Mumia flava: one gene and its partner. Each later gene encodes a partner of the first gene's protein in a complex. Links are inferred from orthologs where the notes say so. Each region holds a gene or a part of one and is shown on either strand. Other genes may lie near its edges.

Region 1 (13,893 bases):
TGATGGCCGCGCTGCAGGCGTCGATCGATCGGGCGAAGAAGGGCGAGGGTCCGACGCTGGAGTCGTCACCGGCAGCCGACTCGGGTGCGGACGAGGACTCCGACGACGCGTCGGGATCGAAGACCGCTGCGAAGAAGACGGCCGCGAAGAAGTCGACGGCGAAGTCGGCGAAGAAGGCACCGGCGAAGAAGACGGCCGCGAAGAAGTCCGCGGCCAAGAAGTCGACGAGCAAGAAGTCGGCCGCGAAGAAGTCCGCGGCGAAGCGTCCTGCGAAGAAGTCGGCGTGACTCAGGGCGCCAGGTAGCGGTCGAGCATCACGCCGAGCTGCTCGTCCAGGCGGTCGAGCGCGTGATCCTGCGCTCCGGTCTCGGCGACCACGGGCCCGGACAGGCAGAACGCCATCGCGGTCAGCAGCACGGACCGTGCGCGGTCGGCCGGGTCGCCGGGGCCGATCGAGCCGTCGGCGATCCCGGCGCGGATGCCTTCCTCGACGAGGGCGAGATGGTCGCGTGTGCTCGTCCCGAGACGCTGCAGGAGGTACGGGACGAGGTAGTCCGGGTCGACCTCGACGATCTTGCGGAGCACAGGGTGGGTCCGGATCAGCCGCACCATCGCCACCACCGCGCTGACCAGCCGGTGCCGCCCGTCACCGGCCCCGGGCACGGTCTCGGCGGCAGCCTGGGCGAACTCCCGGGTCAGCAGCGCTCCGACGACGTCGTTCACGCTGCCCCAGCGGCGGTAGAGCGTCGCGCGCGAGACGCCCGCCTGCCGGCCGACGTCGGACATCGTCATCCTTCGGATGCCTCGGTCGACGAGCAGATCGAACGCCGCGTCGAGGATCTGGTCCTCGCCGATCACACCGCCGGTGCGACCGCCCGGAGCGGGACCACTGCCCTCGTTGATCCACTGAGGCATCACGTGCTTCACTGTATCAACCTGACCACCCGGACACGCCGGACGACCTCTGCCGTCGCGCGCCGTACGCGTCCGTAGCCGACCGGAGGACGTCGTGCCCGACACCCCGTACGAGCGGCCGCGGCGGTTCACCGCTCTGGTCAACCCGATCTCGGGGACGCGGCACGCCGCCGGCGACTGGGACGAGGTCACCGCTCGGCTCCGTACGGCCGGGGCCGAGGTGACGACGATCGCGACCAGGAGCGCGCAGCACGCGGTCGAGGCGGCAGGTGACGCGGCGCGCCGGGGCGACGTCGTGGTCGCGGTGGGCGGGGACGGCATGGTGCGGGACATCGCGACCGGCGTCCACACGGCCGACGGTGTGATGGCGATCGTCCCGTCCGGTCGTGGCAACGACCTCGCCCGGACGCTCGGGATCGGCACGGACCCGGCCGAGCTCGCCGTGCTGCTGCTCGAGGGGTCCGTGCGGTCGATCGACGTCCTCGAGGTCGGGGGCGTGATCGCACCCGGCAACGTCTACGTCGGCGTCGACTCCCACGCGACACGGCTGATCAACCGGCTCCGGCGGCTGCCCGCGCTGCTCGTCTACCGGGTCGCCGGAGTGCTCGCGATCAGCACCTGGACCGCCCCGACGTACACCGTCGAGATCGACGGACGACGGATCACGACCCGTGCCAGCACGGTCGTGATCTCGAACTCCGGGGCGTACGGGAACGGCCTGCGGATCGTCCCGCCCGCGGTCCTGGACGACGGGCACCTCGACGTGATGATCGTCGACGACGTGCCACGGCGGGCGATCATCCGTTTCCTGGCGCAGGCCGCGAAGGGCACGCACGTGGGACGGCCGGAGGTGCGGCTGGAGACGGGCACCCGGGTGAGCGTGGCGATCGATCGCGAGGTGCCGGTGTGCGCCGACGGGGACGAGATCGGGACGGTCCCGATCGAGGTCCGCCTCCTGCCCGCGGCGCTGCGCGTGATCGCCCCGCCGGCACCGGTGGTGTGAGCGCGTCTCGATCCTCGCTGCGCTCGGCCTCGACGAGCGGAGGACCACTGCCCGCGGGGCGAGGGTGCGGCCCCGTTGCTCGAGGCGCGAGGGTGCGGCCCCGTTGCTCGAGGCGCGAGGGTGCGGCCCCGTTGCTCGAGGCGCGAGGGTGCGGCCCCGTTGCTCGAGGCGCGAGCGCAGCGAGCGATCGAGAGCCCGACACGCCGACCCACGTCGGGAGAACTGTCAGTGCGCGCCCGCACACTCGAAGCAGTGGGAACGCCCCCGACCCGAGACTGGAAGCGGTGAGCCTGAGATGACCGAGCTGCTCGTGATCTGCGTCGACTGCAGCACGGAGTTCGTCGAGGCCGAGGGCTGGCTCGAGCGCTGCGCGGAGTGCTGCGCGGTGTACGACGACCACCTCAGCGGGCTGCACGACCACGTCATCGAGGGCTGCGCCCGCTGCGAGCGCCGGACCCACGCTCGCAGCGACCGCCACGCCGCCTGAGCGTCGCCACCGTCGGCTCGGACCGCGAAGGGACGGTCAGCGCGCCGTCCCCGTCACCAGCCACGCGTCGGTGCGTTCGCGCAGCACCAGCGTGACCATCCGCGCGAGCATGAAGCCTGCGTACGCGATCCAGAGCCACGCCAGGCCGGCGTCGAGCCACCAGACCAACCACGCGAGCGGTGCGTAGACGGCGAGCGTGACGAGGCCGGCCCACGCGAGGTACGTGCCGTCGCCCGCGCCGATCAGCACCCCGTCGAGCACGAAGACGATGCCGGAGACCGGCTGCGTCACGGCGATCACGACGAGCGCGCCGATCAGCAGCGACTGGACCCGAGGGTCGGGGGTGAAGAATCCGGGCAGCCACGGCGTCAGCACCAGCAGACCGACGCATGCCAGCAGGCCCGACGCGATGCCCCAGCCGATCATCCGCCGCGTCGCCGCGCGGGTCCCCGCGATGTCGCCCGCGCCCAGCGAGCGGCCGGTCAGGGCCTGCCCGGCGATCGCGATCGCGTCGAGCGCGAACACCAGGACCGACACGACCGTGACCGCGACCTGGTGGGCGGCGAGCGCATCCGGGCCCAGGGTGGTCGCGACGACGGTCGCGATCAACAGTGCCGCGCGGAGCGTCAGCGTCCGGACGACGAGCGCGACACCGGCGTGCGCCGCCTCGACGACGCCGGCCCGGACCGGCCGTACGGGCGCGTGCTGCCGGCGTGCGTCTCGGACGACGATCCCGCCGAGGACCGCGGCGGCGCCGAGCTGGGCGATCGTCGTCCCGATCGCAGCGCCGGCGATGCCGAGCCCGGCCCCGTAGACGAGCACGAGGTTGAGCGCGACGTTCACGACGTTCGCTGCGATCACGACGACGAGTGGGGTCCGGAGGTCCTGCATCCCTCGGAGCACACCGGTGGCGGCGAGCACGACGAGCATCGCGGGGATCCCCGGAGCTGCCCAGACGAGGTACGACACGGCCTCGGACCCGACGGCGTCGGTCGGCCCGAAGGCCCCGACGATCATCGACGCCCCGGCGGCGGCGACCACGGCCGCGGCCGCGCCGATGCCGATCGCGAGCCACACCCCGCTCATCCCCGAGAGCATCGCTCCGCGGGTGTCGCCGGCGCCGATGTGCCGGCCGACGGACGCGGTGGTCCCGTACGCCAGGAACACGCAGAGCCCGACCAGCGTCTGCACGACGGTCGAGGCGATCGCGAGACCGGCGAGCGAGGTGGTGCCGAGGTGGCCGACGATGGCGGTGTCGGCCGCGAGCATGAGCGGCTCGGAGACGAGGGCAGCGAACGCGGGGACGGCGATGCGGAAGATCTCGCGGTCGCGCGCGTCCAGGTGCAGCCTCACCGGGTCATTCTGCCGCCGGGGTCGGCGGTCCGGCGCGTCGGGCGCGTTCCGTGCCCGCGCGGTCCCGGTCCGGACGTCCGTGCGGCGCTACGTCTGCAGGTCGCGGCGGCGGAACCCGACGAACCCGACGATCAGCAGCACCGCCGTCACCGCCAGCAGCCACAAGCCCGACGTCCAGTCGTAGTCCTGGGCCGGCACCAGTGCCAGGTGGTCGAACGGGGAGATGCCGTTGACCCAGTCGGGGAAGTCCAGCAGTGCCCCGAACATGAGGACGACCGCACCCCAGCCGACCATCAGCCACGCGAGCGCGGACAGCCGCGGAAGGACTCCCACGAGGGCGACCGCGACTCCGACGACGACCCAGATCGCGGGGACGGCGGCGAGCCCGGCGCCGCCGAGGCGCCACACCTGGTCGAGGTCGTCGGTGAGGAGCCCGAGCGACAGCCCGGTGCACGCCCCGCCCACCACGACCATCAGGGCCGATCCGAGCAGGGCGATCCCGACGTGGTCGGCGAGCCAGCGCGTACGGGACGCCGCGGTGGCCAGCACCGGCTCGAGCCGCCCGCTGGTCTCCTCCCCCCGCGAGCGCAGCGCCGCAGAGGTGCCGTACGCGGCGGCGATGATCGCGATGATGATGACAGCGGAGGAGTAGAACCCGTCGACGAGGGAGATCTGGTCGCCGCCGCCGGTCAGCGCGGCGGTGAGGTCTCCCGAGGCGTCGCCGATCAGGTCGTCGACGTCGTCGCCGACCGACCCGTACGACAGCCCGGTGAGGACGAACGCGATCCCCCAGCCGATCACCGTGGGACGGTGCAGACGCCAGGCCAGCCCGGTGGTGCCGGACGACCACCGGGCGTCGGCGGGCCCGGGCTTGACGGCGAGCAGACCGGCGCCGAAGTCGCGCCGCTCGAACAGAGCGTGCCCGATCGCAACCAGGATCGCGGCGGCGGCGATCCCGATCAGCGCGGGCCACCAGCGCTCGTCGTCGTACGCGCGCATCCGTTGGCCCCAGCCGATCGGGGAGAGCCAGGAGAACGTGGCGTTGCCGACGTCGCCGATCGCGCGCAGGAGATAGGCGGCCCCGATCACCGCGCCGGACATGCCCCAGACGCCGCGGGTGGTCTGGCTGAGCTGGGCGCACACGAACGCGGCACCCATGAACGTCCACCCGGTGGTGGTCACGGCGACGCCGAGGCAGACCGACCCGGCGGCGGGCAGGCCGTACGCCGTGAGTCCGGCGGCGACCAGGACGCCGAGCAGCAGGTTGGCTGCGGTGGTCTCGATCAGCGCGGAGGCGCCGGGGGCGGAGCGGCCGGTGACGTTCGCCCGGATCAGCTCGCTCTGCCCGCCCTCCTCGCCGGCGCGGACGTGCCGGTTGATCAGGAAGGTGCTCATCAGGCCGGCGATGATCGCGCCGAACGCGGTGGTCTGCCAGGCGGTCTGGCCGCCGATCGTGTCGAGGGCGTACGCCGGGCCGGCCATCGCGATGAAGGCCGGGTTGCCGCTGACCGCGGCAGCGGCGGCGTCGAGGTCCGCCTGCGTCGGGTAGGTCCCCTCGACGGTGGCCGCGGTCACGACGTACAGCAGGAAGCCACCCAGGATCCACCAGAGCAGCGCCCAGCGGTCGCGGCGGAGCGCGAACCGCAGCAGGACACCGGTGCCGGCGTAGCGTCCGCTCACGCGGCGTCCTCTCCCGTCTCGATCTCGTCGCCGTAGTGCCGCAGGAACAGCTCCTCCAGCGTCGGCGGCGTGCAGGTGATCGTCGTGATGCCGAAGTCGCCGAGGCGGTCGAGTGCCGCGCCGACGTGGTCGGTGTCGACCTCGAACCGGGCGCGGTGCCCCTCGACGACGAGGTCGTGCACGCCGGTCAGCTCGTCGAGGCCGGTGGGCGGCTGCTGCGTCTCGGCGGTGACCGACGTCCGGGTGAGATGGCGCATCTCGGCGAGCGTCCCGGACTCCACGGCCCGGCCGTCACGGATGATCGTGATCCGGTCGCCGAGCGCCTCGACCTCGCTGAGGATGTGGGAGGACAGCAGGACGGCGCGGCCGTCGTGACGGTACTCGTCGACGCACTCGCGGAAGACCGACTCCATCAGCGGGTCGAGCCCGGAGGTGGGCTCGTCGAGCAGCAGCAGCTCGACGTCGGAGGCGAGCGCGGCGATCAGGGCGACCTTCTGCCGGTTGCCCTTGGAGTACGACCGGCCGCGCTTGGTGGGGTCGAACTGGAACCGCTCGATCAGCTCGGCCTTCTTCGCGCGGTCGAGCCCGCCGCGCAGCCGGCCGAAGAGGTCGATCACCTCGCCGCCGGTGAGGTTCGGCCACAGCGTGACGTCGCCCGGGACGTACGCGAGGCGCCGGTGCAGGTCCGCGGCCTGCTTCCACGGGTCGCCGCCGAGGAGCCTGACCGTGCCCGAGTCCGAGCGCAGCAGCCCGAGCAGGACGCGGATGGTCGTGGACTTGCCGGCGCCGTTCGGCCCGAGGAAGCCGTGCACCTCGCCCTGCTCGACGACGAGGTCGAGCCCGTCGAGGGCGTGGGTGCTGCCGAAGCTCTTGTGGAGCCCGGAGATCTCGATCGCGTTGGTCACCTTGCCGACGTTACACAGGTTTCATAATCTTGTGAAGGCAGATTTCGGTCGGCGGGAGGAGGTGGTGGGCGGATGGCCGGATCCCAGCGGCGTACGGCGCGCGACGAGGCGGTGGCGCGGTTCGTCGAGCGCTTCGGAGCGTCGTTCCGCGAGGCCGGCGTCCCGCCGATGGCGGCGCGCGCGTTCGCGTACATCCTGGCTGTCGACTCCGACAGGGTCAGCGCGCGGGAGCTGGCGGACGGGCTGGACGCGAGCCCGGCGGCCGTCTCGGGTGCGGTGAAGTACCTGATCGAGACGGGCCTGCTCGAGCGCGTCACCGGGTCCGGCGGCGATCGCCAGCACTACTACCGGGTCTTCTCCGGGGACATCTGGGCGACGATCCTTCAGCGTCGGCTGCCCTTGGTCGAGCGCTGGTACGAGAGCATGCAGGAGGGCATCGACGACCTCGGCGGTGTGCGGCGCGCGGGCTCCGCCCTGTACGAGTCGGAGCTGTACTTCGCGTTCATGACCCAGGAGGCTCCGCGGATGCTCGAGCGGTGGCACGCCTACCGCGACCGACGTCTCGCCGAGGAGAGCGGGGGCGGCGGCCCGGAACCGTCCGAGGTGACCGAGGAGTAGGCTCGCGCCGGGACGGTAAGGCCCTCGGGCCCCCTACGCAAGTCGACCACGATCGCGTCGCGAGCAGTTTTGCTCCACACGCTGCGTACGACATCGGTGCAGGTCAGCGGCGGGATCGGACGCGTCCACCGCCGAAATCCACATGGATTCCCACAGACTGTGCACACCGTTCTCCACACTTTTCCACAGGAAATTCTCGGAACTGCACATGGCCGGTGGACACGCGGCTTTCGGTGGGCTGCGGGTCGGCGTACGGTCCTCGGAGTCGGCCCGGGTCGACACGGTCGGGGACCGCCTCGCACGACACGATCGCGCGTGACGGGACCGACCTCCGAGAAGCGTCAGTGCGGCGCCGTAAGGTCACGAACAACAAGCGTGTGGTTCGTCGGCCACGGCGAGCGGGCGAGCCGTAGCGATCACGTTGGAGGAGTGGGACCCGGGTGAGCGTTGCCGAGCTTGATCTTCCCGAGCCGCCGGACGACTACGAGTACGGCGGGAGCCAGGTCGATCGGACCCCGCCGCAGGACTCGAACGCGGAGCAGTCCGTCCTCGGCGCGATGATGCTCAGCAAGGACGCGATCGCCGACGTCGTCGAGTCGGTCAAGGGCGTGGACTTCTACCGTCCGGCGCACGAGAGCATCTTCGACGCGGTGCTCGACCTCTACGGCCGCGGCGAGCCGGCCGACGCCGTCACGGTCTCCGCGGAGCTCGGCCGGCGGGGCGAGCTGACGCGCGTCGGCGGCGCCCCGTACCTCCACACCCTCGTCGCGAACGTCCCGATCGCGGCCAACGCCTCGTACTACGCGCAGATCGTGCACGAGAAGGCCGTGCTGCGTCGCCTCATCGAGGCCGGGACCCGCATCGCGCAGATGGGCTACTCGGGGGAGGGGCAGGTCGACGACCTGGTCGACGCCGCGCAGTCGGAGGTCTACGGCGTCACCGAGCAGCGCACGAGCGAGGACTACGCGATCCTCAACGATCTGATGGAGGCCACGTTCGACGAGCTCGAGGCGATCGCCTCGCGCGACGGGCAGATGGCCGGCATCCCGAGCGGCTTCTCCGACCTGGACCGCCTGACGAACGGCCTGCACCCCGGGCAGATGGTCGTCGTCGCAGCCCGACCTGGTGTCGGCAAGTCGACACTCGGGCTCGACGTGTGTCGCTCGTCCGCCATCAAGCACGGTCTGACCACCGCGATCTTCTCGCTGGAGATGAGCCGGATCGAGATCACCATGCGCCTGCTCTCGGCGGAGGCGCGGGTGGGTCTGCACGAGATGCGGTCCGGCTCGCTGTCCGACGACCAGTGGCAGAAGCTCGCACAGCGCATGGGCGAGGTGTCGGAGGCGCCACTGTTCATCGACGACTCGCCCAACATGACGATGATGGAGATCCGCGCGAAGGCCCGACGGCTCAAGCAGCGCCACGACCTCAAGCTGATCGTGATCGACTACCTCCAGCTGATGACGTCGGGCAAGAAGGTCGAGTCCCGTCAGCTCGAGGTCTCGGAGTTCAGCCGTCAGATCAAGCTGCTCGCCAAGGAGCTCGAGGTCCCGATCATCGCGGTCTCCCAGCTGAACCGCGGATCCGAGCAGCGCACCGACAAGCGCCCGATGCTCTCGGACCTCCGTGAGTCCGGCTCGATCGAGCAGGACGCGGACATCGTGATCCTGCTCCACCGTCCCGACATGTACGAGCAGGAGTCCGAGCGGCTCGGCGAGGCCGACTTCATCGTCGCGAAGAACCGCTCCGGCCAGCCGGGCACGGCGACGGTGACGTTCCAGGGCCACTACTCGCGGTTCATCGACATGCCGAAGGACTTCGGCTGAGCTGATGCACCGACGCCTGGCGCGAGCGGGTGCCCGTCAGCGTCGACCCGAGGGCGGTGCGCCTCCCGCCTGTGGGGCCTCGCCACCTGCTCGGGGCACCGGACCGTACGGCGGCGGCGGCGTCCACGGCGGCGTCAGGGGCGGCGCCACCTTCGTCCTCCAGAGCAGCTCGGCCAGCCGCACCGCCATGCCTCCTGCACGGAATCCGACCAAGACCCACAGGACACCCGTGGCGAGCATCGTCAGAGGGGATCGATCGACGTTCAGGACCAGCGCGGTCGATCCGAGGCCCACGAGCGTCAGGATCCACAAGGCGGTCCCCACCAGGTGCTCGAAGGACGGCGGGCAGCTCGGTGCCTCCTGGGCCCGCGCCGGTGCTCGGAGGATCCAGACAGTGTGCGCGAGTGCGAATCCGGCCCAGAACAGAGCGCACGCCGCCCCCAGAGTCCGAAGCGATGGAGGGTCGACCGAGAGAACGGCCACCTCGACCGCGAAGACCGCCCACACGAGGGCCGCAGCGAATCCGTTGCCGATCGTCACCGATCGCGGCGCACGCCACCAAGAGTCCACCATCGCCTACCTTCGATCCTCAGCCCCGTGCCGCCGGAGTCTAACCGGATGCGGACCCCGACCGTCCCCGTATCGACAGTGGGACCATGAAGCATGACGTCGCGCCTGCTCATGCCGCGCCGGGGACGTTCGACGAGGTCCCCCCTCGCCGCAGACCGGGTGTCCGGAAGCACGACGTCCACTCGCATCCTGGACTGGGACTCGACCCCGGTCGCGCGGCTCGCGGCCGGCTTGACGCCGGTCGGGACGATCGGCGCGCGTGCCTACGTGCAGGCAGCCCACCGGTCCGTGGCACGGAATGTATCGGCTGTCTACGCACTCGATGATCGACAGCCGGCCTCGGTGACGGTCGCACGCGGTCGTGGTTCGTGCAGTCAACGAGCGGCGGTACTGGAATCCCTGGCCCGGCGAGCAGGCATCGTCACCCGGGTACGGGGCATCGCCGTAGACGGGACGTTCTGGTATCCACGGTTCCGCCGCCTCACGTGGCTGGTTCCAGAACGCGTGGTGCTCGCCTGGCCCGAGTTCGCCCTGGAGGAAGGGTGGGTCGCCCTCGGCGAGCTGTTCGACACGCTGCCTCGGTTGGCTGAGAACTCGGCCGGCTTCACGAACGACGGCGAGACGTTGTTCGACGCTGTCGCCACCACGGCCGTCGACTGGGACGGCATCTGCGGGAACGACCGCTGTGATCTCTCGGCCACCGCTGTAGCCGACTTCGGGTACTTCGAGTCGCGCGATGAGCTGTTCGACCGAGAGGGACAGACCCTCAGCCGCCTCGCTCTGGGAGTCGCCGACCCCATCCTCGCTCGCAGGGCCCCCGGGTCCCCAACCTCCCCCTAGGGCCAGGTCAGGCTGCCTCCGGCGGTCGCCAGACCATCGTCTGCTGGTGCACCGGCCGACCCTCGTACCGGACACCGGGAACCAGGGGCGTCGACCCGTGGGCGACGAAGCCGCTCCGCTCGAAGAACCGGACGGCACGGGTGTTCTCGACCAACGTCTGCAGGTAGCAGCCAGGGATGCCCTCGCGAGCGAGCCAGTCCTGCCACGCGGACATCAGCTGCCGTGCGACGCCGGTGCCGCGTGCCTGCGGGACGAGGTTGATGTGCAGGTGGCCGGGGAAGTCCGGGTTCACGAACTCACCGGAGGCGACCTGTCTTCCCCGCAGCTTGGCCGCGCCCAGGTCGACGAGGCTTCTTGCGAAGAACGGGATCGACCGCGGCTTGAGCATCACCCGGTGGCGTGTGATGGCCTGGGTCAGCAGGTCGTCCTCGGACGGAAGCAGCGAACCGTCCGGACACCCCGTCAGGTATCCGACCAGCTCACCGTCGACCTCGGCCAGGAACAGAGTGTCGGGGCAGCGGTCGATGTACGGGTCGAGGTAGACCATGCGCTCCGAGGGCAGGTGTCTCCAGAGCTCCCCGCTCGGGGAGTCCTGACCCGCACGTGCGAACAGGTCGACGAGCGCGGCGTGGTCGGCGGGTGCGTAGGTCCTGATCATCGTGGCCAGAGCATAGAGGTCGGGGACCGATGCGACCGACTCACTCGACGGTCACCGACCAGTTCCTCGTCAGGAGCTAAGTGAGCCCTTCTCCAAGGTGGACTTGATGACGGCCAGGCCCTGTTCGATCAGCTGAGCAACCGCGGGCGCGACAGCGTCCGGGAGCAGGTCCGCGGTCCAGACGAACCGTGTCTGTCCAGACTGCTCGTGCCGGAATGCCTGAGCCGACGCGTTGTAGTGGGTGAGTCCGAGAGATCCGTCGGTGACCGCCCAGGACAGGCGGCGAGCCTCGTCGTCCGCCCCGACGAACAGCTCCTGGACCCGTGAACCGTTGAAGAAGGTGACCACGCGGTCTCTCCCCTGAGGCACGGCGTCCACGACGAACCCGGGCACCAGGCGCTCGTGGAGCTGATACCAGTCACGGAGCGCGTCCCATGCCTCATCCGGTTCGGCGTCGATGATGATCTCGCGGATCAGGGAAGTCATGTCCTGTCCTTCCGATTGAGCTGGCTCGGGCTGGCGTTGGCGCCGGACGCGGAGATTCTGGTCACTGCGTTCGAACGGGCCACTGGACCTCGGTGCGGTCGTGAAGGTAGTGCTCGCGGATGGGATCGGCGAGCGGCGCAGCGTGCCGGATGGCATGACTGCCCAGTGCGCCGTAGGTACGGTCGAAGTCGTCGAGGCTCCCGATGTGGTCGGCCGTCGCGAAGCGCCCGGCTGGCAGCTCCTCGAGTCGTACGCCCGGGTCGCTGCGTCGGGCCGGGAGTCCGCCCCCGAAGGCGACGGGGGCGAAGGCCGCTACCTCGCCGCGCTCGTTCTCGAAGAACGCGTGCGCCCAGGTCGCGCCGTACGGACCAGTCGCGGTCAGCCGGGATTGGTCCAGCGTCGCCTCCAGGCGAAGCCGGGCGTCGTCGTACCACCGAGCGCTGGCGTGTGCCTCGACGACGTCCCGGACGACGAGCACCGGCTGGGCCGGAAGATCGACGAAGGTCACGTCGAGGGCGGGCAGGGGCGCAAGCAGGTCGCGCAGCGACGCGACGACGGCTCGTGTACTAGCGAGTTGGGCCTCCATTCGGGCGAGATGGGTCCTGATGGCACGGTCACGAGCGTCTGCGTCGGAGGCCGCGAGGACGGTGCGTACCTCGGGGACCGGCATCTCGAGGTCGCGCAGCCGGCGGATGAGATGGGCTTGTGATACCTGCTCGAGCGAATAGCGGCGGTACCCGGAACTCGGGTCGACCGCGGCCGGCTCGAGCAGCCCCACGTCGTGGTAGTGGCGCAGCGTCTTGATGCTGAGATAGGTGAGCCGGGAGAACTCTCCGATGGACACCACGGGTTCGCTCATGGGACGAGACTCGACTCTCCTCTCACCGGAGAGTCAAGAGCGTTGTGCCAAGGCCGCGCCTGGACGGGCATCGTCTCCTCAGCCTCAGTACGTCGCGCCGAGAGCCGTCACCGCAGTGGGGCGCTGGGCCGCGGCATGCTCCTGCGGCGTCTCCCCGGCGAAGCGCCCGGCGTCCCGCGTGAAGTGGCTCTGGTCGGAGTACCCGTGCCGTGCTGCGATCTCGGCCAGGGGCAGCCTGCCGAGGTCGAGGCTCGCGCGCTCGAAGCGGACGACGCTGCTGGCCTGCTTGGGCGTCACCCCGACGTGCTCCGCGAACCGTGACGTGACGTGCCGGTGGCTCCACCCCGTCGCCGAGACGAGGTCGGCGATCCTTGCCTGCCCGCCGCTGGCGTGGATCTGGCCCCACATCCAGGGGAGCCACCCCGGCGGGTCGGCCGTGCGGGACGCCCGGTCCAGCAGCAGGGTCTCGACGATGTCGAACCGATGCCGCCACGTCGTCGCGGCGTGCAGCCGGTCGCTGGTCGAACCGCCGAGAGCCGGATCGATGTCGTCGAGGTCGAGCACGCTGCGAGCCGCCTGCATCCCGGGGATCCCCAGGATGCGCTCCACGCCGAGCGGCGTCAGGTAGACCTGCACGCAGTCCTGGCTCCGTTCGAAGGATGTGCTCGCGGGGCCCGTGGAGAACCCGGCGAGGAACGACCCGTACTCGCGGTCGGCCCGCCCGTCTCCGGCGAGCGCATCGACACGGAGCCGGCTCCCGAAGGAGAAGACCAGCGGCACCAGGCTCCCGGCCGGCTGGCGTCGACGGACGACGCCCGGGGCACGCTCGGACATACCCACGATCCCGGCGACGAGCCCGCCGAGGGCCGCGGGCGCGTGGTGGCGAACGAGCTCGATGCGGTGGCCGTCGACCATCCGACCAGTATCACCGGTCGAATTTCTTCAAGCCACCGCTCGTCGACGATCGGCATCCTCGAGCCATGAGAGATCTTGTTGCGATCGAGTTCCTGACCGTCGACGGTGTGATGCAGGGCTTGGGCTCACCCGACGAGGACACCGACGGAGGCTTCACGCACGGCGGGTGGGGTGCGCCGTACGCCGATGCCATCCACGAGGCGGTGACGGCCGACGGCCTCACGGAGACCACGGGGTACCTGTTCGGGCGTCGCACCTACGAGAAGATGGCCGCCTTCTGGCCGTCCCAGCCCGACGAGAATCCCATGGCTCGGCAGCTGAACGAGACTCCCAAGTTCGTGGCGACCCGTACCCTGACGGACCTCTCCTGGGACGGGGCTCGTGTCCTCGACGGAGACCTCGGCGTGGCGGTCCACAAGCTCAAGGAGGACGGTACGGGGGAGATCGCGACGCTGGGGAGCGGTGTGCTCGTGCACGAGCTCATGCTGCTCGGTCTGGTCGACCGGTTCCGGCTCTTCATCCATCCGCTGCTCCTGGGCACGGGCAAGCGGTTGTTCCGAGAGCTTCCGTCCCCTCGCTCGCTCGCGCTCAGGTCGTACGGAACGACCAGCCGGGGCACCGTGATGGTCGAGTACGACGTCCTGCGCGACGACGACCCTTCGTGACCCGGCTTACCCGGCGAGCCAGGCGGACACCTCGTGCACGTAGACCGCAGGTGCCTCGAGGGGCAGCAGGTGGCCGACGTCCTCGATGGGTCGGGCCGTCCAGCCCGGGCGCC
Region 2 (13,931 bases), on another replicon or contig:
GTCCCGGCATGCTCACCGACGATCCGCCGACCGGCGGCGTGCGGGTCGGCGAGAGCGTCGGTCGCGGCCCGATCCCCCGCGCGGACGTGGCTGCCGTGCTCGCGGCGACCCTGGAGCACGACGGTACGGTCGGCCGCACCTTCGAGCTGATCAGTGGGGAGACGCCGATCCCGGAGGCGCTGGACGCGCTGTGAGTCGCCGGCCTGCGGCGCGTGAGTCGCCGGCCGGTCAGGGCCCGACGAGCGTCGCCATCGCGGACACGACGTAGCGCCGGGGTCGCGCCTTCCCTGTGAACGCGGCACGGACACCTGAGTCGGCGTCCCCTTCCTCGACCACGGTGACCTCGTGGCTGATCGCGGCGATCCCGGCGGCGCCCTCGGCAGCCGCGACCTCCTGGAGCCGCTCGGCTGCCTGCGCCAGAGCCCGGGTGATCTGCTCGCTCGGGTCGGACGCGGCGAAGACCACCACGCCGTCCGGGCTCGGCTGCTCGCCGCTGGCGCTCCTGTCGGAGCCCGCCGACCGGTCGTCGACCATCGTTCCTCCTCCTCGCCGGTGCCCCGAGGGTAGTCGAGCCCGCACGGGGGGCCGCCGGTCCACCACAGCCCGGACGGCTAAGGTAATCCTGACCTAAGTCATGCGGGGCGTCGCCCCGCCCGATCCGACGAACGAAGGACTCCGATGACTCCCCGGTTCGCCCGACGTACCCGACTCGCCGCCCTCACGCTCGCGGCGACGCTCCCGCTCGCTGCGTGCGGCGGCTCCGACGACTCCGCCGACGACGCCGAGTCCGGCGACGGCGGCAGCAGCTTTCCGGTCACGATCACCAGCTCGCTCGGCGAGACCACGATCGAGGCCGAGCCGCAGAGCCCGGCCGCGGTGGGTTGGGGCAGCCAGGACGTCGCGCTCGCGCTCGGGGTGGTCCCGGTCGGCATGCCGTCGTTCGCCTACGGCGACGACGACGGCGACGGGATCCTCCCCTGGACCTACGACGCCCTCGAGGACGCCGGTGCCACGGGCGACGACACCCCCGCGCTGTACGACGAGACGGACGGTGTGGACTTCGAGGCCGTCGCGGACGCGGCGCCCGACGTGGTCCTCGCGACGTACTCCGGCATCTCCGCGGAGGACTTCACGACCCTCTCGGAGATCGCTCCGACGGTCGGCTACCCCGATGCGCCGTGGGGCACCAAGTGGCGCGATCTCGTGACGATCAACGGCGAGGCGCTCGGCCTGGCCGACGAGGCCGAGGAGCTCGTCGCCGACCTGGAGGACGAGATGTCCTCCGGCTTCGACGAGTACCCCCAGCTCGACGGCAAGACGTTCGCGTTCACCTACGTCAACCCCGCCGACACCAGCACGGTCCCCGTCTACACCCCGCTCGACGCCCGCGTCTCGTACGTCTCCGACCTCGGTCTGGAGGTTCCGCAGAGCGTCAGCGACCTCGACAACGGCGAGGACTTCTACGCCGAGGTCAGCGCGGAGAACGCCGACACGATCGACGCCGACATCATGATCACGTACGGCGACGACTCGACGCTCCAGATGCTCCAGGACGATCCGCTGCTGTCGAAGATCCCGGCTGTCGCCTCGGGCGCGGTCGTCGTGCTCGAGGACGGCTCGCCGCTCGCCGGCGCGGTCTCGCCGCCGACGCCGCTGTCCATCGAGTGGGCGCTCGACGACTACCTGGAGCTGCTCGGCGACGCCGCCGACGCCGCCGACGCCGCGTCGTGACCCTCCCGTCCGCGCCGACCGCTCCCGCGCAGGCCCGCAAGGCCCGTGCGGGAGCGGTGACGGCCCGGCGCCGGGTGGTCGGCCTGGTGGTCTGCCTGGTCGTCCTCCTGGTCGCCGTGGTCGCGTCGGTCGCGGTCGGGTCACGGGCGGTCTCGCTGCCCGACATCGTGGCGGGCGTCTTCTCGCCCGACCCGGACGACATCGCCCAGGTGGCGGTGCACCAGCGACTCCCTCGAACGCTCCTCGGGCTCCTGGTCGGCGCTGCGCTCGGGCTCGCGGGCGGCGTGATGCAGGGTCTGACCCGCAACCCCCTCGCCGACCCCGGTCTCCTCGGGGTGAACGCCGGCGCTTCCTTCTTCGTCGTGCTCGCGCTGTCGTTCCTGGGTGTGGGCAGCCTGTCGTCGGCCGTGTGGTTCGCCTTCGTCGGCGCGGCCGTGACGTCGGCCGGGGTGTGGGCCGTGGGCTCGCTGGGGCGGGCCGGCGCCACGCCCCTCAAGCTCGCCCTCGCGGGGGCGGCGACTGCTGCCGCCTTCACGTCGCTCACCACGCTGGTGCTCCTCAGCCAGCGCGAGGTGCTCGAGGTGTTCCGGTTCTGGCAGGTCGGCAGCGTGGGCGGCGCGTCGTTCTCGGAGATCCTCACGGTCCTGCCGTTCCTCGCCGTCGGCGCGTTCCTCGCGGTCGCTCTGGCCGGCGGCTTGACGAACCTCGCGCTCGGCGACGACGTCGCGACGGCACTCGGTCAGCGCACCGGACTCACCCGGGTGGCCGGAGGGGTGGCGGTGGTGCTGCTGTGCGGGACGGCCGTCGCCGTGGCCGGGCCGATCGGGTTCGTCGGGTTGACGATGCCCCATCTGGCCCGGCTCTTCACCGGTCCCGACTACCGCTGGATCCTTCCGTACGCCGCGGCGCTGGGAGCCGCGCTCCTCGTGCTCGCCGACGTCCTCGGCCGCGTGGTCGCCGACGGAGAGATCGAGGTCGGCGTGATGACGGCGCTGCTCGGCGCCCCGTTCTTCGTCGCCGTGGTCCGCCGCACCAGGCTGCGTGAGCTGTGACCGCGACGGCCTCGACGCTCCGTACGGACCTCGCCTCGCGGATCTCCGCCGGCCGGCGAGGGCGGCGACGGCGCTGGTTCGCGGTGTGTGGCGTGCTCGCCGTGGTCGTGCTCGCGCTGGCGCTCCTCGGGCTGGTCTACGGGCGGACCGTGTATCCGCTGTCGGACGTGTTCGCGGTGCTCACCGGCCAGGAGGTCCCGGGTGCCTCGTTCACGGTCGGTCGGCTTCGGCTCCCCCGGGTGCTGACCGGTCTGCTGGTCGGCTTCGGCTTCGGGACGGCGGGCGTGATCTTCCAGACGATGCTCCGCAACGTCCTCGCCAGCCCCGACATCCTCGGGATCAGCACGGGCGCGAGCGCGGCCGCGGTCGTCGCCATCACGTTCTTCGGTCTGCGCGGAGGCGCGGTCTCGCTGATCGCGCTGCTCGGCGCCCTCGGCGTCGCGCTCGCGATCTACGGGCTGTCGTGGCGCGGTGGGGTCGCCGGTGCCCGGCTGGTGCTCGTGGGGATCGGGATCGGCGCGATGATGCAGAGCATCGTCGCGTACAGCCTGACCCAGGCGCAGATCACCGAGGCCGCCGAGGCGCTGCGGTGGCTGACCGGCAGCCTCAACGGCGCGTTCGCCGACGGCCTGCCGGTGCTCGCCGCCGCGATGGCGGTCCTGGTCCCGGCGGCGTACCTGCTCGACCGTCGGCTCACCATCCTTCAGCTCGGCGACGACACCGCCAACGCGCTGGGCGTCGACGCCGACCGGACCCGTCTGTGGCTGCTGCTCGTCGCGGTCACCCTGGTCGCGGTCGGCACCGCGGCCGCCGGCCCGATCGCGTTCGTGGCGTTCCTCTCCGGCCCGATCGCGGCCCGTCTGATGCGAGGCTCGGGCTCGTTGCTGCTCCCGGCCGGCCTGGTCGGGGCCGTCGTGGTGCTGGCCAGCGACTTCGCCGGCCAGTACCTGTTCGACCTGCGCTTCCCGGTCGGCGTCGTCACCGGCGCGGTCGGCGCCCCGTACCTGCTCTGGCTGCTCGCCAGGTCCAACCGCACCGGAGGCACCCTGTGACCGCGGACCACCACACGCTGCGGGTCGAGGACGTCACGCTCGGCTACGACGAGCGGATCGTCGTCGACGGGCTGACCCTCGACGTCCCGTCGGGCGCGGTCACGATCGTCGTCGGCGCGAACGCCTGCGGCAAGTCGACGCTGCTGCGCGCCATGGCCCGTCTGCTCAAGCCGCGCTCCGGCTCGGTCCTGCTCGACGGCCGCGACATCGCCGAGCGTCACACCCGCGAGGTGGCGCGGATGCTCGGTCTGCTCCCGCAGACGCCCATCGCGCCCGAGGGGATCATCGTCGCCGACCTCGTCGGTCGCGGACGCCACCCGCACCAGAGCCTGCTGCGCCGGTGGAGCCGCACCGACGACGAGGCCGTCGCCGAGGCGCTCGAGGCGACCGCGACCACGGACCTGGCGGAGCGGCCCGTGGACGAGCTGTCCGGCGGTCAGCGCCAGCGGGTGTGGATCGCGATGGCGCTCGCGCAGCAGACCGACCTGCTCCTGCTGGACGAGCCGACCACGTTCCTCGACGTCACCCACCAGGTCGAGGTGCTCGACCTGCTCACCGACCTCAACCACGACCGCGGGACCACGATCGTGATCGTGCTGCACGACCTCAATCTCGCGGCCCGCTACGCCGATCACCTGGTCGCGCTCAAGGCCGGGCGCATCCACGCCCAGGGCGCTCCGGGCGACGTCGTCGACGAGGTGATGGTGCGCGAGGTGTTCGGGATGGAGTCGCGCGTGGTCAGCGACGAGGTCTCGGGGACTCCCCTCGTCCTCCCGGTCGGACGCCACCACACCCGTACGTCGGCCACCGAGCTGCCCGACGCGGGCTGAGCCCGACCCGGGGGGTCCCGACGCTCGACCGTGGTGGGGCCGTCGAGCGTGGTGGGGCCGTCGGGCGTGGTGGGGCGGGCGAGCGTGGTGGGGCGGGCGGGGCTCGAACCCGCGACCAGACGGATTATGAGTCCGCTGCTCTAACCAGCTGAGCTACCGCCCCGGAGCGTGCACAGCCTACCGATCCCCGGCCGGCCAACGGCACGCGCCGCCCGCGGGCGAGCCCTAGGCTGGGTCCATGACCGATGCACCCGGACCCGCGGCGCTCGCCCCGCTGCGTGAGGACTGGCAGACCGCGCTCGCCGTCGTCGCGCACCCCGACGACCTGGAGTTCGGCGCCGCGGCTGCCGTCGCGCGCTGGACCGGTCAGGGCAAGCGCGTCGTGTACTGCATGGTGACGAGCGGCGAGGCCGGCATCGACGGCATGGAACCCCTCCAGGCCCGCGAGGTGCGCGAGGCGGAGCAGATCGAGTCCGCACGCGTCGTGGGCGTCGACGAGGTCGACTTCCTCCGGCTCCCCGACGGCATCCTGGAGTACGGGGTGCCGCTGCGCCGCGCGATCGCGCGCGTCGTCCGCGAGCACCGTCCCGAGATCGTGATCACCGGCAACTTCCGCGAGACGTTCGGCAACGGCGTGCTCAACCAGGCCGACCACATCGCGGTGGGACGTGCCACGCTCGACGCGGTGCGCGACGCGGGGAACCGGTGGGTCTTCGGTGAAGACGGTGTCGAGCCGTGGGGCGGTGTCCGTCAGGTCTGGGCCTCCGGCTCGCCCGACGCACGGCACGCCGTCGACACGACCGACACGTTCGACCTCGGAGTCGCCTCGCTGCGCGCCCACGCCGCGTACATCGACGGCCTCGGGTGGGCCGACTTCGACGCAGCGATGTTCCTCGCCGGGATGTCCGAGCCGACCGGGGCTCGACTGGGCGTCGACCACGCTTCGCCGTTCGAGGTGTTCGCCCTCGGATGGGGCGACGACTGACCCGGCGCGACGACGCCGTCCGGCTGCGGCTCCGACGGACGCGCAAGAGCGGCACGAACCGAAGGTCCGTGCCGCTCCCGACTGGCTCCCCCGACTGGACTCGAACCAGTAACCTATCGGTTAACAGCCGATTGCTCTGCCAATTGAGCTACAGGGGATCACTGCACTGAGGCGACCGCCAGCCTAGCAAGGCGCCCCAGCCCGACCCAAACCGGGTCCGGCCTCGCGATCACGCCGATCCGAGCTCCTCACGGACCGCGTCCAGGGCCTGCGCCAAGGCGTCCTGCACCTCGGGGTCGTCGCTCGTCAGGCCCGGGTCGAGCACGTACTGGAACACGGTCGGCCCTCCCCCTGCGGGCGACCGTCGCGCCAGCACGCTGACGGCCCCCGTACGGCGCCCGGACACGGTGCGCCGCGACCGGGCCAGGATGCTCGCCTCCACGCGCTCGCGCCCGAGCTCGACGATCCGTCCGGCGTCCGCCATCGCCACGGCACGGTGGACCGGCTCCCCGTCGATCTCGGCCTCGATGCTCAGCGTCTTCTCCTGGGCGTCCCAGACCAGTCGGTGCACGGACTCCCACGGGATCCTCCGCCGGCCGCCGTCCTCGGCGAGCCAGAGGGCGCCCGGCGTCCCGGCGTGCCAGGTCCCGTCGTTGTCCTGCTGGACCGCGAGGACCCGCTCGCCCGACTCGCGTGCGATCTGGCGACGGGCCCTGCGTGCTTCGACCACCGAGAGCATGCTTCCATCATCGCGCAGCCGAGAACGCCCTCAGCGCCGGGTGCCGCCGCAGGGCGACCAGACCGCGGCGCTCGTCACGACGCACGGCGCCGTGGTCGCGTCCGGTCTGGTCCGCGATCTCGCTCAGGCTCCAGGATCCGAGACCGTCGAGACCGAACCGGCGTTCGAGCACGTCGCGCTGGACGGACGGCAGCCCGGCCATCGCGTCCTCCAGGACCGTGACGAGCAGGATCGCGTCGTCGTCGCCCGGCCCTGGCACCGCCGGATGGTCGACGAGCTGCTCGTCCAGGGACAGCGTCGGTCCCGCGACCGCCAGCAGCCACGCGATCCGTTCCGGAGGTGTCCCGACCCGCGCAGCCAGAGCGCCGACGTCGGGCTCGCCCGACCTCGCCAGGCCGGCGCGGGCCAGCTCGGCGGCCACGGCACGAACCTCGACCAGCTCCCGCTCCGCCCGGGGAGGCAGCCGCACCATCCGACGACGACTCACCGCCCGCGCGATCCGGCTGCGGACCCAGGGGCGCGCGTACGCCGTGAAGCGGGTTCCTCGCTCCGGGTCGAACCGGTCGACCGCCTCGAGCAGCCCGATCACGCCCTCCTGCACGAGATCCTCGTGCGGCACGCCGAGGCCGTCGTACGGCCGGGCGAGCGCTGCGACGTAACGCAGGTGGTCGAGCACGAGCTGCTCGCGCGTGGGGATCCCGACGTCCGGGCGCGTCGTATGCCTGCCGGCATGCTCAGCCGGAACGGCGGCGTGGTGGGAGACGGCGTGGTCGCACGCGGCGTGGTCGCACGCGGCGTGATCGGACGCGGCGTGATCGGACGCGGCGTGATCGGACGCGGGAGCAGCGGGGGCGGTGACGGGCGGCATGCCGATCAGTCTCGGGACACATCGTCGCGCTGGACAGACGCCCGCGGGCGACTTGTGGACGACGAGGCGGTCGCCACCGACCTGTGGCGGCGAGCCGGACGCACCACCGGAGACTCGGTCACGGAGCACAGCCGCAGCCGGAGCCGTCAGCGCAGCGAGCCGCCGTCGGATCAGGCGGAGCCGCCGTCAGAGCAGCGAGCCGCCGACTGCACGCTCGCGCAGGCTGCGCCGCTGCTGCTCGAGGGCGAGCAGCTCGGAGAACGTGCGCTGGTAGTCGTCGGACGACTCGACGGGATCGGTGCGCTGGAGGCGGGACTTCATCGCATCGATGCGGCGCGCGAGCGCCAGCTCACGGACCCGTGCGACCAGCGCCTCGAGGAACGTGTCGTCGGGGACGCCGTGGACACGCAGCGGATCGAGCGCGAACCGCGCCAGCGCGCTGCGCCCCTGCTCGCTGTCGACCCGCTCACGCACCCGACCGGCCCACTGCTGGTCCTCGCTCGCCGGCAGGCCCTCGGCGCTGACGGCGTCGAACACCTCGGCGGCGACCGGGTGGGTGAAGTCGTCGCGGGCCAGGTCGCCGGCGAGGGGCGCGACGAGATGGGGGTACTGGACGACCGCCTTGAGCAGCTCGCGCTCGTCGCCGAACCGGGGTTCGCCCAGGCTCGGCACGGGCGCCCCGGCCGCACCCCCGCCGTCAGCGTCGCCGGCCGGCGGCGTACCGACCGCCTCGTCCCCCCGCTGCTGCTGGCCACCCGACCGGCTGCCCGGTGGGCCGGCCGGCGTGCTCCCCTTCGGACCTGCCTTCGCTGCTGCCTTGGCGGCGGCGCGTACCTCCTCCAGGTCGAGCCCGACCATGTCGGCGATCTCGCGGGCGAAGGCGTCGAGCTTCGTGCGGTCACGCACCGACGACAGGAGGCCGACCGCCTCGCGCATCGCGTTGATCCGTTGGTCGGCGCGGTCGAGGTCGTAGCGCTCGAGCACGTTGCGGAGGACGAACCGGTACAGCGGGATGCGCGACCCGACCAGGTCGCGGACCGCCTCGTCGCCGTCGCGCAGCCGCAGGTCGCACGGGTCGAGACCGTCCGGCTGCACCGCGACGTACGTCTGCGAGACGAACTGCTCGTCGCCCTCGAACGCCCGCAGCGCAGCCCGCTGACCCGCCTCGTCACCGTCGAAGGTGAAGATCACCTCGCCGTGCAGCGCGTCGTGATCGGCGAGCAGCCGGCGCAGGACGCGACCGTGGTCCTGACCGAAGGCGGTGCCGCACGTGGCGACAGCCGTGGTGATGCCCGCCTGGTGGCACGCCATGACGTCCGTGTAACCCTCGACGATCACAGCCTGGCTGGCCTTCGAGATCTCCTTGCGGGCGAGGTCGATCCCGTAGAGGACCTGGCTCTTCTTGTAGAGCGGGGTCTCGGGGGTGTTGAGGTACTTCGCGGCGATCCGGTCGTCGTCGTACAACCGCCGAGCGCCGAATCCGACCACGTCGCCGGCGGGGTCACGGATCGGCCAGATCAGCCTCCCGCGGAACCGGTCGTACGACCCGCGGGAGTTCTGGGCGACCAGGCCGCCGGCCAGCAGGTCGTCCTCGGCGAAGCCGCGGCCCCGCAGGTGACGCAGCAGCGCCTCACCGCCGCGCGGCGCGAACCCGACACCGAAGTGCTCCGCCGCCGCCCGGTCGAACCCACGCTCGTCGAGGAACCGACGGCCGATCAGCGCATCGGGCCCGGCGAGCTGCTCGGAGAAGAACTCCGCGGCCGCCTTGTTCGCGGCGACGAGGCGGCCGCGCTGCGCGAAGTCCCGGCCCGGGCCGCTCGGCCCGTCGACGTAGCGCAGCGTGATGCCGTACCGCGCCGCGAGTCGCTCGACGGCCTCGCTGAACCCGATCTGGTCCATCTTCTGGAGGAACGTGAAGACGTCGCCGCCCTCGCCGCAGCCGAAGCAGTAGTACATCCCCCGCGAGGGGGTGACGTTGAACGACGGCGACTTCTCGTCGTGGAAGGGACACAGCCCTTTGCGCGAACCCCCACCCGCGTTGCGCAGCGTCACGTACTGCTCGACGACCTCGTCGATCCGCGCGCGCTCGCGGACGGCAGCGATGTCCTCCTCGCGGATCCGGCCGGTCACGCTGGGCAGTCTACGGGGCGTCGCGGGCTCACAGCAGCGCTCGTCCCCAGGCTCGCGCCGACTCGTCGGTCAGGGATGCAACCTGGTCCACGACCACGCGCAGCCGTGCGGCGTCGTCGGCGGCAGCGTCGTGGTCGGCGACGAAGGCGGGCTCGAGTGCGTCGACACCGCGGCTCGCGAGCACCACGACGAGGTCGGCCAGCAGCGCACGCTGCTGCTCGAGCAGGGCGACCCGCTCGAACGCGCTCATCACGTAGTGGGCGGCGATCGACTTGAGCACCGCGATCTCGGCCCGGGTCTCGTCGGTCACCTGGAGATCCGCGTCGTAGCGGTGCAGCGGGACCGCGCCCGCCTCACGACGGGTCGCAGTCAGCGTCTCCCCGACGAACCGCCCCACAAGCGCGCTGGTCGCGGACTTCAGCCCGGCCGATGCACGCCGAGATCCGTCGAACCGACCGGTCGGCCACTCGGGCATCCGACGGAGGCGGTCGAGCGCGGCGTCGAGGGTCGCGTCGTCGGCGTCGCGCACGTACCACTCCCGCGCGGTCGCCCACAGCGCGTCACGATCGCCGTCGAGCCGCTCCAGGTCGATCCGACCGCCGACCACACCGTCCTCGACGTCGTGCACGCAGTAGGCGACATCGTCGGCCAGGTCCATCACCTGGGCCTCCAGGCACGGCACGCTGCTCTCGCGGCCGGCCCGCACCCACGCGAACACCTCGGCGTCGTCCGCGTACACGCCGAACTTGCGCACCGTCCGCGGGGACCCGTCCCCGTGCGCGCCGTAGGGGGCCGGAGCGTCCTCGAGCCGCCACGGGTACTTCGTGCACGCGTCGAGCGTCGCGCGGGTCAGGTTGAGCCCGGCGCTGCGGCCGTCCGGATCGAACGCCTTGGCCTCGAGCCGGGTCAGGATGCGCAGCGTCTGCGCGTTGCCCTCGAACCCGCCGCAGGCCTGCGCGACCTCGTCGAGCGCACGCTCCCCGTTGTGGCCGAACGGCGGGTGGCCGAGGTCGTGGGCCAGCGCCGCCGAGTCGACGACATCGGGATCGCAGCCGAGCGCCTTGCCGAGCTCGCGGGCCACCTGGGCGACCTCGAGCGAGTGCGTCAGCCGGTTGCGTACGAAGTCGTCCGTCGCCGGCCCGACGACCTGTGTCTTGGCCGCGAGCCGACGCAGCGCGGCCGAGTGCAGGATCCGCGCTCGGTCACGCTCGAAAGCCGTGCGGCTGCGCTGCTTGGCCGGCTCGTGCACGCGACGAGCCCGCGCGAAGGCGTCGTACTCGGCCCGCTCACCGGGGTTGGGGTCCGTCACCCGACCAGCCTATCGATCGGCTCCGACGTCTTGCGCTGACACCATCACTGTCACTACGTTTGGAACGCTGTTTCACATGGTCGTTCTCGGGCGCCGCACACCCCTACCGAGGAGCTCCATGCTCACGAGACGCCCGACTCCCACCCACGCCCTCCTCCGCTGCGTGCTGATGATCGCCACGCTCGTCGGCGGACTGCTCGCGACCGCCGCACCCGCGAGCGCCGCGTCCGCCTGCAACGGCTACACGTCCTCCAGCAGCGCCTGCGTCAGCTCCCCCGTGACGCTCGGCTCCAGCACGTACGACGCCGACTGGTACGTGCCCAGCACGACTCCCCAGGCGCTGGTTCTCGTCGAGCACGGTTTCGCACGCAGCTGTGCGAACCTGCGCGGGACCAGCCGTGCGATCGCCGAGCGCGGCCTGCTGGTGGTCTGCCTCGACGAGGACATGACCGCCGGCAACCCCGAGCTCGCCGTGACGTTCGCCGACGCGCTGGCCGACCGCACCGTCACGCCGCCGGACGGGCTCGCCCTCCCCCAGCGCTACGTCGTCGGCGGGCACTCGGCCGGCGGTCATTTCGCGGCGCTGGTCGGCGAGCGCCTGGCCGAGCGCGGCTACGCCGGCCTGGCGGGCGCCGTGCTGTTCGACCCGGTCGCAGCCGAGGGGTTCAGCGACGCGCTCAAGGCGGTCTCCGACGGTGGCACCCGCCCGGTGCTCGCGGTGGCCGCCCGCCCGGGCGTCACGAACCTCGCGAACAACTCGTTCGGCGCCCTGCGCGACCTCGGCGCCGACTTCGTCGGGATCCAGCTCGTGTGGTCGAGGTTCGTCCTCGGCTGGCCCACCGGTGGCAGCTGCCACACCGACGTCGAGGGCGAGGACACGGACCTGATCGGCACCGCCGGCGCCCTCTGCGCGCCGACCAGCACGCAGACGACGAGACTGCGCGACTTCGGCGCGACCTGGGCGTACGACCTCGCCACCGGGACGCGGACTGCGTCCCACTGGTGTGGCGACGCCGACGTGCTCGCCAGCTGCGGCAGCGCCGTTTCCGGACTCGTGGACCGGACGCTACCCGTGGCGGCGTTGATCCCGAACGGCTGACGCCCCGGTCCGCGGCCGACTCCCGAGGTGCACGGAGCCGGCCGCGGAGGCGGCTGCATCGTCGCGGCGGCATGGTCGGCGTCAGGTGTCAGCGATCGGTGCTTCTGTCGGCGGCACCCGATATCTTCGAACGCATGATCGAATCGCGTTCCGGCACCGGCCCCGCGGGATCGGCCGATGATGCGGCCGAGGTGGCGTCGACGGCCCTGAGCATGCTCGTCGAGCTGGAGCGACGTCTGACGACCGAGCTCGCCCGTGCCCGCGACGCCGTCACCGCGGCCTCCGAGCCCCACCTCGGCCAGGGTGCCGGCGAGGTCGAGGTCATCTCCGTGTGCGAGACGCTGGTTCGGATCGCCCAGGGACATCAGCACGACGCCGTGTCTTCGCTCCAGGCCCGACGCGAGGCCGCGGACCCCGCACCCTCTCCTGCTCGTCGAGCAGCCCGCGAACGATCGCTGCGCTCCGAGGTCGGGATGGCGCGCGGCGTGGGCAACGGCGCCGGCCAGCACCACCTCGACGTCGCCGCGGCACTGCGTGACCATCCGTGCGCGCACGCACTCCTGCGCGACGGACTGATCAGCGCCGCCGTGGCCGCGGCGCTCGTCGCCGAGACCGTCACGCTCGATCGCGTCCGTCGGGCTCGAGTGGACGAGCTCGTGGCCACGTCCCTACCGGGGGCCACACCACGCGAGGCCTCCGCGATCGCCCGACGCCACGTGCTCGCGCTCGACCCTGGGGGTGCGGAGGCTCGAGCGCGCGCGGCGCGGGCGACGCGGCACGTCCGCCTCCGCCGTCGTCCCGATGCGATGGCCGAGCTGGTCGTCCGGGGCTCAGCGGAGCAGGTCGTGGCGGCCTGGCGAAGGCTCGGCCGCGACGCGACCCTCACTCGGTCCCGGGGCGACTGCCCCGTCTCCGGCGGCGCCGCCACTGCCGACGTCGCCTCTGCCGGCGTCCCCACGGCCGACAGAGCCGAGCCGGCGACGGCCCAGCAGCTCATGTCCGACCTCGCGCTCGAGGCGCTCTCCGGCATCCCCGTCGCCGCGGACGGCAACGCTCCGACCGCACCGGTCGAGGTCGGGCTGCTGATGCGCCCGGAGGTGCTGTTCGGCACGGAGGACTCACCGGCCGTTCTCGAGGGGTACGGTCCCATCCCGGCTGCGCTCGCGCGCCGCCTCGCCGGCAACGACACCAGCTGGCTCCGGCGACTCTTCACCGACGACCGCGGAGATCCGGTGGACTGCGACCCGCGCCGACGACGGTTCCCCGAGCGGATCGCACGCCTCGTCCGGGCGACGGACGGCCACTGCTTGCGACCGTACTGCGACTGCGACGTGACCGACATCGACCACACCCGTGCGCACGCCCGCGGCGGCACGACGACGCAGGACAACGGCGCCGGGACGTGCCGCCACGACAACATCCTCAAGGAGGGCCGGGGTTGGCGGGTCCGCACGTCAGCACCCCAGGTGGGCGAGGGATCGGTCCCGCAGCGCATCGCCTGGAGCACACCGACCGGCCACACGTACGTCGCCGACCGTCGTCACTCGGACAGCCGCGGTCCCACCCTGATCGCCATCCGAAGACCACGCGCCGAGCTGACCCCGCTCGAAGAACACCTGCACGACCAGATCACCCGACACCGGCCACGCCGACAGTGACACGCCGACCGTGACCCGCTGACGGCAACCGCGCGACCAGCGACCCCACGACCAGCGACCCCACGACCAGCGACCCCACGAGCACCGACGCCACGACCACCGACCCGCCGCCGGCGATCACAGGCACCGCGGCTCACCAACGCCCGCGACGCGGGCGCGGCTGACATCGCGGACAGGTGTACGACGAACGGTTCATGAAGGCGTCGCGGCGGATCGCTGTTCCGCAGCGTGAGCACGGCTCACCCTCCCGTCCGTACACCTCGAGCGAACGAGAGAAGTAGCCGCTCTCCCCGTTCACGCTCACGTACAGCGCGTCGAACGAGGTGCCGCCCTGCTCCAGGGCCGCCGCCATCACCTCGCGCACGGCGTCGAGAAGGACGGCGATCGTCGGACGGTTCAGGGTCTCGGTCGGTCGTGCGAAGTGCAGGCGTGCGCGCCAGAGCGCCTCGTCGGCATAGATGTTGCCGACGCCCGAGAC

What was found.
Region 2: the proteins of dnaB (region 1) and dnaG are in contact, whole or in part, in a crystal structure (PDB 2R6A), measured with the Geobacillus stearothermophilus proteins. The link is inferred for Mumia flava from one-to-one orthologs. Residues at the interface, in WP_033016901.1 of Geobacillus stearothermophilus: Ser13, Glu15, Ala16, Gln18, Glu91, Leu92, Asp94, Ala95, Val96, Pro97, Thr98, Ala99, Ala100, Asn101, Tyr104, Tyr105, Ile108; in WP_049624496.1 of Geobacillus stearothermophilus: Lys456, Leu457, Leu458, Pro459, Ala460, Asn463, Ala464, Leu467, Leu535, Leu536, Ile537, Ala538, Gln544, Glu545, Asp548, Tyr549, His552.

The regions. Positions count from the first base shown.
Region 1 is NZ_PGEZ01000001.1:2,026,565-2,040,457, forward strand. What follows is about bases 6,722-9,594. They hold dnaB (replicative DNA helicase), read left to right. Parts: upstream 6,722-7,401; coding sequence 7,402-8,787; downstream 8,788-9,594. Other genes in these bases: CLV56_RS09575 (GbsR/MarR family transcriptional regulator), read left to right, coding at 6,722-6,961; CLV56_RS09590 (transglutaminase domain-containing protein), read left to right, coding at 9,517-9,594. Outside these bases: non-homologous end joining protein Ku, read left to right, coding at 1-287; CLV56_RS09545 (TetR/AcrR family transcriptional regulator), read right to left, coding at 289-915; CLV56_RS09550 (diacylglycerol/lipid kinase family protein), read left to right, coding at 1,010-1,918; CLV56_RS09555 (hypothetical protein), read left to right, coding at 2,214-2,405; CLV56_RS09560 (MATE family efflux transporter), read right to left, coding at 2,442-3,758; CLV56_RS09565 (ABC transporter permease), read right to left, coding at 3,846-5,438; CLV56_RS09570 (ABC transporter ATP-binding protein), read right to left, coding at 5,435-6,343; more of CLV56_RS09575, read left to right, coding at 6,416-6,721; more of CLV56_RS09590, read left to right, coding at 9,595-10,197; CLV56_RS09595 (GNAT family N-acetyltransferase), read right to left, coding at 10,205-10,855; CLV56_RS09600 (SRPBCC family protein), read right to left, coding at 10,925-11,341; CLV56_RS09605 (MerR family transcriptional regulator), read right to left, coding at 11,403-12,200; CLV56_RS09610 (helix-turn-helix transcriptional regulator), read right to left, coding at 12,285-13,115; CLV56_RS09615 (dihydrofolate reductase family protein), read left to right, coding at 13,181-13,780; CLV56_RS09620 (alpha/beta fold hydrolase), read right to left, coding at 13,787-13,893. UniProt on the Escherichia coli protein: The main replicative DNA helicase, it participates in initiation and elongation during chromosome replication. Travels ahead of the DNA replisome, separating dsDNA into templates for DNA synthesis.
Region 2 is NZ_PGEZ01000002.1:516,457-530,387, forward strand. Bases 6,916-9,826 are described here. They hold dnaG (DNA primase), read right to left. Parts: upstream 9,388-9,826; coding sequence 7,444-9,387; downstream 6,916-7,443. Other genes in these bases: CLV56_RS16585 (sigma-70 family RNA polymerase sigma factor), read right to left, coding at 6,916-7,257; CLV56_RS16595 (deoxyguanosinetriphosphate triphosphohydrolase), read right to left, coding at 9,416-9,826. In the rest of the region: CLV56_RS16535 (SDR family oxidoreductase), read left to right, coding at 1-194; CLV56_RS16540 (hypothetical protein), read right to left, coding at 229-534; CLV56_RS16545 (iron-siderophore ABC transporter substrate-binding protein), read left to right, coding at 679-1,731; CLV56_RS16550 (FecCD family ABC transporter permease), read left to right, coding at 1,728-2,783; CLV56_RS16555 (FecCD family ABC transporter permease), read left to right, coding at 2,780-3,835; CLV56_RS16560 (ABC transporter ATP-binding protein), read left to right, coding at 3,832-4,665; CLV56_RS16570 (PIG-L deacetylase family protein), read left to right, coding at 4,904-5,650; CLV56_RS16580 (hypothetical protein), read right to left, coding at 5,880-6,389; more of CLV56_RS16585, read right to left, coding at 6,397-6,915; more of CLV56_RS16595, read right to left, coding at 9,827-10,696; CLV56_RS16600 (alpha/beta hydrolase family protein), read left to right, coding at 10,815-11,795; CLV56_RS16605 (HNH endonuclease signature motif containing protein), read left to right, coding at 11,930-13,453; mutM (bifunctional DNA-formamidopyrimidine glycosylase/DNA-(apurinic or apyrimidinic site) lyase), read right to left, coding at 13,587-13,931. UniProt on the Escherichia coli protein: RNA polymerase that catalyzes the synthesis of short RNA molecules used as primers for DNA polymerase during DNA replication.